Regions from separate parts of the Pseudoflavonifractor sp. SW1122 genome, predicted to be linked through region 1. Evidence: riboswitches for the same ligand, from Rfam matches in the RefSeq annotation. Region 1 holds a riboswitch; each other region holds the start of a gene.
The links. A riboswitch is a leader RNA that binds a small molecule or an ion and turns the genes downstream of it on or off. The one in region 1 is predicted to bind ZMP and ZTP.
Positions count from the first base shown of each region.

Region 1 (4,121 bases):
TGCTTGGCGGTCTCCACAGTGGTCATATCAGGGACAATGACATCCAGATGCCAGTCAGGATAGCTGTAGGTGTACTCCTTGCTGAAGGAGCCGGAGACGTAGTAGCTGACGATGTTCCAGTCCCCGCCGGTTTGCAGCTGGTTTTGCACCATATCGGTGATGAAGTCAGAGGGAATGCTGGTGCGGAAGCAGTTGCCCACGGCGTCCATGAAGGGGAGGTACTGGGTGAGGATGGCGGGGGAGAGGACCTTGTCCGCCACAGCCTCGATCATCCGCATCTGGTGGATGCCCCGCTGATAGTCGCCCTTGGGGAGGTTGTACCGCTCCCGGACGAAGTACAGGGCCTTCTCGCCGTCCATGTGGTTGACACCCTTTTCATAGGTGTAGTCGGAGATATAGGACTCGAAGTCGTAGTCCGAGTACACGTCAATGCCGCCCAGGGCGTCAATGATGCCCTCAAATCCGGCGAAGTTGACCTTAAAGTAGTAGTCCAGCTCTATGTCGTAGAGCATTTCCAGAGTTTTGATACTCTCCTCAATGCCCCGGCCCCCGGCGTGGGTGAGCTTGTCCGGGACTCCGCCTGAGAAGGACAGGGGAATGAAGTAGTCCCGGGGAGTGGACACCAGCAGCACCTGGTGGGTTTTGGGGTTGATGGTGGCGATGATGTTCACATCGCTGTTGCCCGAGGTGGAGATATCGCTGCTTCGGGAGTCGCTGCCGCTGATATATACCGTAAAGGGCTGGTCCAGGGGGATGGCGGGAGCGGTGGTGGGCTGGGGAGCGGCGCTGGCCTGGAGGGGCACCTGAATGGTGTCCACCATGCGCAAACTCTGCATCACGTCCTTGTACTCCTCCAGGTCGTCCAGCACGGTCATGTGGCTCTGGTTGACCAAAATGGCGTCGATTTCCTTGTTGTTGAGGGCGTCCACCAGTTTGGTTGCCTCAGGATAGCCCTGGGGGGTGAGGGTGACGCTGTACTTGGCGTCCAGCTGTTTCACCGCCGCCTGGGTGTCGGTCTGGTCGGCGCTGAGCATGCCAAAGGGGTGCTGGAGCAGCTCGTCCATGCTGCGGGTATCATCTCCCCGCACATACACGGACATGGCCAGGGTCTGGGCCTCCGGGTTGGTGACCCGGTCCAGGGTGTCCAGGCCCACCCGGGCATAGACAATACCCACGGCGAACACCAGACAGAACACCACGGACAGCACGGAACCTGCCGTGCGCTTGGCGGGGCCGCGGCTGAACCGCAGAGCAAACACCACCACTACGGCCACCACCACTGCCGCCGCAATCAGGGCCAACAGCAGGGGGGTGAGCATGTGAGTGAAGAAGAGCGCGGCCACAAAGCCGATGCCGAGAACGGCAAACAACAGCAGGGCCAGCAGATTGACCACGGTCTCCAGACCGGAGCGGGCAGTTTTTCTTTTGTACCGTTTTGCCATGTGGCACATCTCCTTGTCGTTGTTATGGCACATTATAGTATGCCACAGGGGAAATGGCAACGGCTCCAGGGGGTCGGCGTGCAGAATTTACAACTTCGATACAACTCCTTGCGGAGTTCTTAAAAAGTGTCCAGAAATTGAAAAATAATGGGAAATAAAAATGAAGCTTGACAAATGACACAAGATATAGTAGCCTGTACTCACGGTGATCATACACCTGGCGGTATTAAGTGGAATCAACCACGTGGCGTATGATCGTGAAAGCCGGCCGACCGTCTGGGCAAGAAAAAGGTCCCAGTGGGTCGGTCTTTTTCTTTATCCAACAAATGGAAAAAGAAGGGAGTTCACAATGAAAGGACGCATTCACTCTGTGGAGAGCATGGGGCTGGTGGACGGCCCCGGCATTCGCACCGTGGTGTTTCTCCAGGGGTGTGGGCTGCGGTGCCAGTACTGCCACAACCCGGACACCTGGGAGTGTGGCGCCGCTGCCGCCAAGGAGATGACGCCGGAGGAACTGGTGGCCAAGCTGCGCCGGTTCAAATCCTACTACGGCGCCACCGGCGGGGTCACCTTTTCCGGCGGTGAGCCGCTGTTGCAGCCGGAGTTTTTGGCCCAGGCCCTGGAGCTGTGTCAAAAGGAAGGCATTCACACCTGTCTGGACACCGCCGGGTGCGGGCTGGGGGACTATGAGCGGATTCTGTCCCACACCGACCTGGTGCTGCTGGACATCAAGCACTACACCCCCCAGGGGTTCCAGGCGGTCACAGGCCGGGACACCGGGGAATGGAGAGCGTTTCTCAGCCAATTACAGGCCCAAGAGGTGCCCCTGTGGATTCGACACGTGGTGGTGCCCGGGCTCACCGACGGCGACGAGCATTTGCAAGGGCTTCTGGACTTTGTCTCCACCTTGCGCCATGTGCGCCGGGTAGAACTGTTGCCCTATCACACCCTGGGGGTACACAAGTACCACACCCTGGGATATCCTTACCCCCTGGAGGGGGTGGAGCCCCTGGCCAAGGACGCTCTGGCCGGGTGGCAGGAGAAGTTTGACCGAGCGTTTCCCCATATTTGATAAGGAGGTACATTCCCATGAGCATTGATGTCAACTGCACCGCCTGGGAGGGCTTTCGCACCGGCGAATGGCGCCACCTGGTGAATGTGCGCAACTTCATTCAGAAGAACTACACCCCCTATACCGGAGATGACAGCTTCCTGGCTCCCATCTCCCCCCGCACCGCCAAGGTGTGGGAGAAGGCCCACGCCCTCATTGTGGAGGAGCTGAAAAAGGGCATCATCGACGTGGAGACCCACGTGGTGTCCGGCATTGACAACTTCGAGCCCGGCTACATTGACCAGGAGAACGAGGTCATCGTGGGACTCCAGACCGACGCCCCCCTCAAGCGTATCGTGAACCTGTACGGCGGTATGCGTATGGCCGAGTCCGCCCTCCACGAGTACGGCTACGAGCTGGACCCCGAGATCGAGCGCCACTTCAGCCTCTACCGCAAGACCCACAACGAGGGCGTGTTTGACGCCTACCCCAAGCGCACCCGTCTGGCCCGCACCGCTGGCCTGCTCACCGGTCTGCCCGACGCCTATGGCCGTGGCCGTCTGGTGGGCGACTACCGCCGGGTGCCCCTGTACGGCACCGACTTCCTCATCGAGGAGAAGCAGAAGGACCTGGACATGCTGGACGGCCCCATGACCGAGGAGCGCATCCGCCTGCGGGAGGAAGTGAGCACCCAGATTCGGGCCCTCAAGGAGTTCACCCACATGGCCAGCCGCTACGGCTGTGACGTCACCCGCCCCGCCGAGAACGCCCATGAGGCCGTGCAGAACCTGTACCTGGCCTATCTGGCGGGCGTGAAGGAGAACAACGGCGCCGCCACCTCTCTGGGCCGCACCGCCACCTTCCTGGACATCTACATCCAGCGGGACCTGGACCGTGGCCTGCTGGACGAGCAGGGGGCCCAGGAGCTTATCGACCAGTTCATCATCAAGCTGCGCCTGGTGCGTCACCTGCGTACCCCCGAGTACAACGAGCTGTTCGGCGGCGATCCCACCTGGATCACCGAGTCCCTGGGCGGCATGGGCATTGACGGCCGCACCCTGGTGACCCGCAACAGCTTCCGCTACCTCCACACCCTCACCAACCTGGGCACCGCTCCCGAGCCCAACCTCACCGTGCTGTGGAGCCAGAACCTGCCCCAGGCTTGGAAGGACTACTGCGCCAAGATGAGCATCGCCACCGACTCCATCCAGTATGAGAACGACGACGTGATGCGCCCCCTGTACGGGGACGACTACTGCATCTCCTGCTGTGTGTCCGCCATGGCTGTGGGCAAGCAGATGCAGTTCTTCGGCGCCCGTGCCAACCTGGCCAAGAGCCTGCTGTACGCCATCAACGGCGGTGTGGACGAGAAGAAGGGCCTCCACGTGGTGCCCGGCATCATCCGGGACGAGGACGAGGTGCTCAGCTACTCCAAGGTGCTCACCAACTACAAGAAGGTTCTGTCCTACGTGGCTGAGTTGTACGTGGACACCATCAACATCATCCACTACATGCACGACAAGTACGCCTACGAGGCCAGTCAGATGGCCCTCCACGACACCCTGGTGGAGCGCCTGGCCGCCTTCGGCGTGGCGGGTCTGTCCATTGCCGCCGACTCTCTGTCCGCC
Region 1 covers NZ_SJOS01000022.1:20,097-24,217, reverse strand. The annotation lists gene E0L15_RS06780 (LCP family protein) at 1-1,442, opposite strand, end outside; ZMP/ZTP riboswitch at 1,646-1,731, shown strand; gene pflA (pyruvate formate-lyase-activating protein) at 1,792-2,514, shown strand; gene pflB (formate C-acetyltransferase) at 2,532-4,121, shown strand, end outside.

Region 2 (4,121 bases), on a different contig from region 1:
TGTCGGCCTGAAGGGCTCTCCCACTCAGGTGTACAAGTCCTTCTCTCCCCCCGTCAAGGGCGCTGGCACCATGCTGGAAGGTGCCGACAAGGCCACCTGCGAGCAGCTGGTGTCCATTCTGGGCGAGAAGCACATCATTTAAGGGAAGGAGCACTGAATTATGGCTTTCAATAGTAAAGACACCGCCGCCTTCAAGGGCGTGTGGGTATTCTGCGAGCAGCGCGACGGCGTCATCCTGAGCACCGGCTACCAGCTGCTCAGCGAGGGCCGCAAGCTGGCCAACGATCTGGGCGTGGAGCTGTGCGGCGTGCTGCTGGGCCACGAGGTCAACGAGACCTACGCCAAGGCTCTGGGCGGCTACGGCGCTGACCGCGTGTACATCTGCGATCACCCCCTGCTGAAGGACTACACCACCGATGCCTACACCAAGGTCATCTGCGACCTGGTGGAGGACAAGAAGCCCGAGATCTTCCTCATCGGCGCTACCAACATCGGCCGTGACCTGGGCCCCCGTGTGGCTGCCCGTCTGAAGACCGGTCTGACCGCTGACTGCACCCACCTGGACGTGGATGTGGAGAAGTACAAGGCCTTCCTGAAGACCACCTCCACCATTGACGTGGACAACACCAAGTTCGAGGAGAACACCAACCTGAAGATGACCCGTCCCGCCTTTGGCGGCCACCTGATGGCCACCATCGTGTGCCCCGACTATCGTCCTCAGATGTCCACCGTGCGTCCCGGCGTGATGCAGACCCAGGCCTACAACGAGGAGACCGCTGCTAAGACCGTCCTGGAGAAGGTGGACGTGCAGCTGACCAAGGAAGACATTCACGTGGACCTGGTGGAGATCGTCAAGTCCGCCAAGAAGGCCGTGGACCTGATTGGCGCCGACGTGGTTGTCTCCGTGGGCCGTGGTATCAGCGCCGACCCCAAGCGTGGTCTGGAGATCGCTGAGGAGCTGGCCAACGTCCTGGGCGGCGTGGTTGGCGCTTCCCGTGCCGTGGTGGACGACGGCTACATCGGTGTGGACCACCAGGTTGGTCAGACCGGTAAAACCGTTCACCCCAAGATCTATGTGGCCCTGGGCATTTCCGGCGCCATTCAGCACGTGTCCGGCATGCAGGACGCTGAGTGCATCATCGCCGTGAACAAGAATGCCAACGCCCCCATCTTCGACGTGGCTACCTACGGCATCACCGGCGACCTGTTCAAGGTTGGCCCCATGCTGACTGAGGCCATTGCCAAGTACAAGGCTGAGAAGGCCTAAGTTGCATTTTTTAAGACTGGCTTCCCTTCGGGGAGGCCAGTCTTTTTCTATTTAGGCCACTTTTGGGCCTAAATAGAAAAAGACAATGAAGAATGATAAATGAAAAATGATGAATGCAGGCCCTTTTATGCAGTGCATCCCCAGACATACGCAGATGGGGCAAGCATGGGTAGGGGAGGGGCTTGCCCCTCCCAAATCTCCCAGGGCAAGGCCAGGGTAGCCACGGGCCGGGCAAGCCACGGCCCCTACGCAGCAAAACCGTTGGAAATACTAGGCATAGAGCAGGGGAAATGCTCGCTTTAGCAGAATAGAAAACTACCAGTTCCGGCCCTGCGTAATTTTGGAAAAAACCTGGAATCCCTTGCACCACAACGGGTTGAGGTTGTTGAAAACTTTGTGGAAGCTGTGGATAACTTCCTGTAATCTCCGGGTAAAGCCTGTGGGAAGGGAGGGCAAAGCGGGGAAAGGCCTTGACGGGTGTGGGCGGGCATGGTAAGATAAACCTGCTGTATGACTGACGGAAGTGGAGTGACCACGTGGAGTACAGCCGACGCCCATGTGCGCCGTATTGCCGACCGTCTGGGCGCACGAGAAATCAGTGCGCCCTTTTTTGTTTTTGTGGCGCAGGAAGGAGCATGGAAGATGAAAACAGACATTCAAATTGCCCAGGAGGCCCAGATGCTGCCCATCGGACAGGTGGCGTCCATGGCCGGGATTGACGAGAACCTGCTGGAGTATTACGGCAAGGTGAAGGCCAAGATCGACATCACCCCGTTGCGCAATGTGCCCCGGAAGGGCAAGCTGATTCTGGTCACCGCCATCAACCCCACCCCCGCCGGAGAGGGCAAGACCACCACCTCGGTAGGGTTAGCCGATGCCCTGCGCCGCATGGATAAAAACGTGATGCTCTGCCTCCGGGAGCCCTCTTTGGGCCCCGTGTTCGGCGTGAAGGGCGGCGCTGCCGGCGGCGGCTACGCCCAGGTGGTGCCCATGGAGGACATCAACCTCCACTTCACCGGCGACTTCCACGCTATCGGTGCGGCCAACAACCTGCTGGCCGCCATGCTGGACAACCACATTCAGCAGGGCAATGCCCTGGGCATTGACGTGAAGAAGATCACCTGGCGCCGCTGCGTGGACATGAACGACCGCCAGCTGCGCAACATTGTGGACGGCCTGGGTGGCCGGATGCAGGGTGTGCCCCGGGAGGACGGCTTCGATATCACCGTGGCCAGCGAGATTATGGCTGTGCTGTGCCTGGCCACCGGCCTGTCCGACCTGAAGGAGCGGCTGGGCCGCATGATCGTGGGCTACACCTACGATGACAAGCCCGTCACCGCCGCCGATTTGAAGGCCCAGGGTGCCATGGCTGCCCTCTTGAAGGACGCCATCAAGCCCAACCTGGTGCAGACCCTGGAGCACACCCCCGCTCTGGTCCACGGCGGCCCCTTCGCCAACATCGCCCACGGCTGCAACTCCGTCTCTGCCACCGACACCGCTTTGAAGCTGGCCGACTACGTGGTCACCGAGGCGGGCTTCGGCGCCGATCTGGGCGCTGAGAAGTTCCTGGACATCAAGTGCCGGGCCGCCGGGCTCACCCCCGACGCCGTGGTCATCGTGGCCACGGTCAAGGCTTTGAAGTACAACGGCGGTGTGCCCAAGACCGAGCTGGGGGCTGAGAACCTGGAGGCCCTGGAGCGTGGCCTGCCCAACCTGCTCAAGCACGTGGAGAACATCACCCGTGTGTTCGGCCTGCCCGCCGTGGTGGCCATCAACCGCTTCGCCAATGACACCGAGGCCGAGCTGAACCTCATCCGCACCCACTGCCAGGAGCTGGGGGTCAATGTGGCCCTGTCCGAGGTGTGGGGCAAGGGCGGCGAGGGCGGCCTGGAGCTGGCCGAGGAAGTGCTGCGCCTGTGCGACCAGCCCCAGGACTTCCACTACGCCTACGACCTGGACCTGCCCTTGAAGGACAAGATTCAGGCCATCGTGGAGAAGGTGTACGGCGGCGCTGGCGTGCACTACACCGCAGCCGCTGCCAAGGAGCTGGCCCGTCTGGAGGCCATGGGCTTTGACAAGCTGCCTGTGTGCATGGCCAAGACCCAGTACTCCCTGTCCGACGACGCCACCCAGCTGGGACGGCCCGAGGGCTTCACCATCACCGTGTCTAAGGTGAAGGTGTCCGCCGGCGCTGGCTTCGTGGTGGTGCAGACCGGCGACATCATGACCATGCCCGGCCTGCCCAAGGTGCCTGCCGCCGAGAAGATCGACGTGGACGAAAACGGCGTCATCTCCGGCCTGTTCTGAGATATAAAATGCGTTTGGCGGCCATCCCCCCACGGGGATGGCCGCCATTTTTGCGTCATTTTTTGCCGAACAGCGCCGCCTGCCGCTCCAAAAACAGCTGGACCTGTTCTTCGTCCAGGGTGTAAAAGGTGCGGTTTCCGTGGATGGTGCACTGCACCAGGCCGCAGTCAGAGAGCTTATTCATATGGTGGTGGATGGTGTTGCGGCTCAGGGAGAAGCGGGTGGACAGCTCCTGCACATAGGCGGTGCGTCCCCGCAGATAGCACAGAATGTCAAACCGGGTGGAGTCCCCCAACAGGCGGTAGGTTTCGCACACCTGGTCCTGGGCGGAGGTGCGGCCGCTGACCAGCTCCATGAGCTCTCGCCGCAGCACGCCGCCGTAGATGCGCACCTGGCCGGGGGCCTCGTCAAAGGTCAGGTTAGTGTCCGCCCCAAAGAGGAAGGGGTGAAGGGTGTAGGTGGTCTCCGGGGCGGGGCGCAGGTGGGACAGCTGGGTGAAAAACTCCAGCTGGGACAGGGGGGCGCACTGTTGGAGATAGGGGGCGGC
Region 2 covers NZ_SJOS01000008.1:55,547-59,667, forward strand. The annotation lists gene E0L15_RS03565 (electron transfer flavoprotein subunit beta/FixA family protein) at 1-142, shown strand, start outside; gene acrA (acryloyl-CoA reductase electron transfer subunit beta) at 161-1,267, shown strand; ZMP/ZTP riboswitch at 1,768-1,859, shown strand; gene E0L15_RS03575 (formate--tetrahydrofolate ligase) at 1,910-3,574, shown strand; gene E0L15_RS12525 (metalloregulator ArsR/SmtB family transcription factor) at 3,630-4,121, opposite strand, start outside.
Region 2: it holds a riboswitch for ZMP and ZTP, as region 1 does, so the genes downstream of both, E0L15_RS03575 (formate--tetrahydrofolate ligase) here and pflA (pyruvate formate-lyase-activating protein) in region 1, are expected to answer to the same signal.

Region 3 (4,121 bases), on a different contig from region 1:
GGGAAGAAGGCGTCGGAGCCCACGGACACGCCGTGCATCTGGGCAATCCAGGCCTTTTTCTCCTCCCGGGTCAGGGGCTCGGGCTTGACCTTGAAGGTCTCCTGCCACACGCCCTCGGCCAGCACATCCTCGTACTCGTCGGAGATGTACACGTCGATGGCGTTGTCCCGGTTGGGACGGCGGATGTTGTCTACAAACTGGAGGCCCAGGACCTTGGGGTGCTGACGCAGCATCCAGTTGTCCGCCTTGGAGCCAGCCAGACGGGTGCAGTGGATGCGGCTCTGCTGACCAGCACCCACGCCGATGGTCTGGCCGTTCTTGACATAGCACACGGAGTTGGACTGGGTGTACTTCAGAGTCAGCAGGGCCAGCAGCAGGTCGTGGCGGGCGGCCTCGGGCAGCTCCTTGTTCTCGGTGACGATGTTGTCCAGCAGGCTCTCGTTGATCTCGAAGTTGTTGTAGCCCTGCTGGAAGGTGATGCCGTAGATGTGGCGGGTCTCAATGGGGGCGGGCTCGTAGTTGGGGTCGATCTGCACCACGTTGTAGTTGCCCTTCTTCTTGGTCTTGAGGATGGCCAGGGCCTCGTCGGTGTAGCCGGGGGCGATGATGCCGTCGGACACCTCCATGGCCAGGAACCGGGCGGTGGCCTCGTCGCACACGTCGGACAGGGCGGCCCAGTCGCCGTAGGAGCACAGACGGTCGGCGCCACGGGCTTTGATGTAGGCGCAGGCGATGGGGGAGGTGTCAAAGCCGTCGGCGAAGTAGATCTGCTTTTCCACGTCGGTGAGGGGGGTGCCCAGAGCGGCACCGGCGGGGGAGACGTGTTTGAAGGAGGCAGCGGCGGGCAGGCCAGTGGCCTTCTTCAGGGCCTTCACCAACTGCCAGGAGTTGAGGGCGTCCATGAAGTTGATGTAGCCGGGCTTGCCGTTGAGGACGGTGATGGGCAGTTCACCCTCATCCATGTAGATGCGGGCGGGCTTTTGATTGGGGTTACAGCCGTATTTCAGTTCCAGTTCGCGCATGATTTAAACCTCCCAGTGTTTGTTGATGATGGAAGTCTCACAGTCCCCGGTCTCCAGGTCGATGTAGCGGACGAAGAGGGAGACCTTGTTCTCGTCGTTGAGGGACAGCCACAGATCCCCGGCCAGAGTCTCGGCGTCGGGGGCGGTGATGGCCACCAGACGGGGCTCGCCCTCAAAGGAGGGCAGGGGGTCCAGGTTCTCCTGATAGGTGTGGATGAAGTGTCCGGTGCCGGGCAGGGGAGCGTCGTACTCGTAGAAGTAGCGCAGGTTGCAGTCGGGGTTGCCGTAGGCGGACTTGAGAATGGACAGCTTGTAGCTGCCGTCCTTGAGGAGCAGACCGGAGATGCGAGGGGTGTAGTTGGGGGGATCGGGCTCAAAGCAGCGGGAGCGCAGGGACTCAGCAAAGGTCTTGCCAGCCAGCAGGCCCTGCTGAATGGTGTCGGTCTGGTCGCCGTTGGTGACAATGGTGTCCTCGCCCACCTGGCGCACGGGGTGATAGATGATCAGGGAGGGATCGGTCATCTTGCTCTCGTCATAGGCCCGGGTGCGGATGCCGTCCTCGGTCTCCTCGAAGATGCGGTTGCGGCTGTTTTCGCTGCGGCCCATGATGAAGTAGGCGATCACCGCATGCTTGTTGTCAGCGGTGCGGCCCAGCACGATGCCTCGGCCGGGGTAGGGGTTGCGGGACAGCTCCTGGCACAGATCCAAAGTTGTCATAGTGGTACCTCCTCAAAGTGTTGGTCAAAGAAAAAGGGCGCACCTATCCACAAAATAGGTGCGCCCAGACGGTCGGCATTTCTACGGCTATACTCCCTGTGGTCAACCCACTTCCGTCAGTCATATAGCCTGTTAACTATATCATGCCCTGAGCGCCTTTGTCAAGCTTGCGGGGGCAGAATGTGAACCACTCGGCCCTCTACATGGAGCCGATCTTGGCAGAATAGGGAGACGGCCTGGGGCAGGATGTGCCACTCGGCCTGCTCCATGATGCGACGCTGCAAGGTCTCGGGGGTGTCACCCTCCTCCACAGCCACAGCCTTTTGCAGCACGATGGGGCCGCCGTCGCACTCCTCCGAGACAAAGTGGACGGTGGCGCCGGACACCTTCACTCCGTACTCCAGGGCCTTCTCGTGGACGTGGAGGCCGTAGCAGCCCTCTCCGCAGAAGGAGGGGATGAGGGCGGGGTGGACGTTCAAGATGGCGTTGGGGTAGGCCTGCACCATCTCTTCGGTGAGAATGATCATGAAGCCTGCCAGCACCACCAGGTCAATGTCCAGCTCACGGAGCTTGGCCACCAGAGCCTGGGTCATGGCCTGGTTGGAGGGATACTCCTTGCGGGGGATGACATAGTGGGGAATCCCCGCCTTCTCCGCCCGTTCCAAGGCGTATACCCCGGCCTTGGAGGAGATGACGGCGGCAATGGTGCCGCCGCCCAGCTCGCCCCGGGCCTGGGCATCAATGAGGGCTTGCAGGTTGGTGCCGCCGCCGGACACCAAAACGGCAATACGTGTTCCCATGGATTACACCAGCTCCACGCCAGCCTCGCCAGCGACCACGCTGCCGATCTGGTAGGCGGTCTCGCCAGCTGCGGCCAGGGCGTCCAGAGCGGCCTGAGCCTGGACGGCGGGGACGGCCAGAATCATGCCGATGCCCATGTTGAAGGTGTTGTACATATCCCGGGCGGGGATGTTGCCCGCCTTCTGGATGAGGGAGAAGATGGGCAGGGTGGGGAAGGAGTCCAGCTTGATCTGGGCGGTGAGGCCGTCCACCATCATGCGGGGCACATTCTCATAGAAGCCGCCGCCGGTGATGTGGCTGACGGCGTGGACATCCACGCCAGCGCCCAGCACGGCCTTCACGGCCTTGACATAGATGCGGGTGGGCTCCAGCAGGGCCTCGCCCAGGCTCTTGCCGTTCAGCTCGTCCATGGGGGTCTTCAGGTCGGCGTGCTCCACGTCGAAGACCTTACGCACCAGAGAGAAGCCGTTGGAGTGCACGCCGGAGGAGGCCAGACCGATGAGCACGTCGCCCTCGGTCAGGGACTTGCCGTCAATGATCTTCTCCTCGTCCACCATGCCAACGGAAAATCCAGCCAGGTCGTACTCGTCCACGGGGTAGAAGCCGGGCATCTCGGCGGTCTCGCCGCCCACCAGGGCGCAGCCAGCCTGGCGGCAGCCCTCGGTGATGCCGGTGACGATGTCAGCGATGCGGGCGGGGTCGTTCTTGCCACAGGCGATGTAGTCCAGGAAGAACAGGGGCATGGCGCCGCCGCAGATGATGTCGTTGACGCACATGGCCACGCAGTCGATGCCCACGGTGTCGTGCTTGTCCATGAGGAACGCCAGCTTCAGCTTGGTGCCCACGCCGTCGGTGCCGGACACCAGCACGGGCTTCTTCATGCCGTTCAGGTCGGGGGCAAACATGCCGCCAAAGCCGCCCAGGGTGCCCATGACCCCGGGGATGTAGGTGGATTCCACCATGGGCTTGATGCGGCGCACCGCCTCATATCCGGCGGTGACGTCCACGCCGGCAGCGGCGTAGGAGGCAGAGTGAGAGTCAGAATGATTCATGAAAGTTACTCCTTTCCGTTCCAGCAGTAGGTGCACACCTTATCCCGGTCCAGACCGATGGACTCCAGCAGGCCGTCCAGGGACTGATAGCCCAGGGAGTCAAAGCCCATCTTCTCACAGATGGACTTGAGCATGCACTGGCCACGCTCGGTGTTGGCGTCGGCGTACTCCTCCAGATGCTTCTGACCCTCGTCGCCCTCCAGCTCCTGGATGGTGCGACGGGCCAGCAGGTCCATGTCGGAGTTGCCCCGGGAGAAGTTCAGATACTTGCAGCTGTACATGATGGGGGGGCAGGCGGAGCGCATGTGCACTTCCTTGGCCCCGGACTCGTAGAGAAAATCCACGGTCTCCCGCAGCTGGGTGCCACGGACGATGGAGTCGTCCACGAAGAGAAGCTTCTTGTCCTGAATGAGCTCAGGCACAGGAATCTGCTTCATCTTGGCCACCTGGTTGCGCACCTCCTGGTTGGCGGGCATGAAGGAGCGGGGCCAGGTGGGGGTGTATTTCACGAAGGGACGGGCAAACTGCT
Region 3 covers NZ_SJOS01000035.1:1,639-5,759, forward strand. The annotation lists gene E0L15_RS08635 (phosphoribosylaminoimidazolecarboxamide formyltransferase) at 1-1,022, opposite strand, end outside; gene E0L15_RS08640 (IMP cyclohydrolase) at 1,026-1,739, opposite strand; ZMP/ZTP riboswitch at 1,795-1,873, opposite strand; gene purN (phosphoribosylglycinamide formyltransferase) at 1,901-2,539, opposite strand; gene purM (phosphoribosylformylglycinamidine cyclo-ligase) at 2,543-3,592, opposite strand; gene E0L15_RS08655 (amidophosphoribosyltransferase) at 3,598-4,121, opposite strand, start outside.
Region 3: it holds a riboswitch for ZMP and ZTP, as region 1 does, so the genes downstream of both, E0L15_RS08640 (IMP cyclohydrolase) here and pflA (pyruvate formate-lyase-activating protein) in region 1, are expected to answer to the same signal.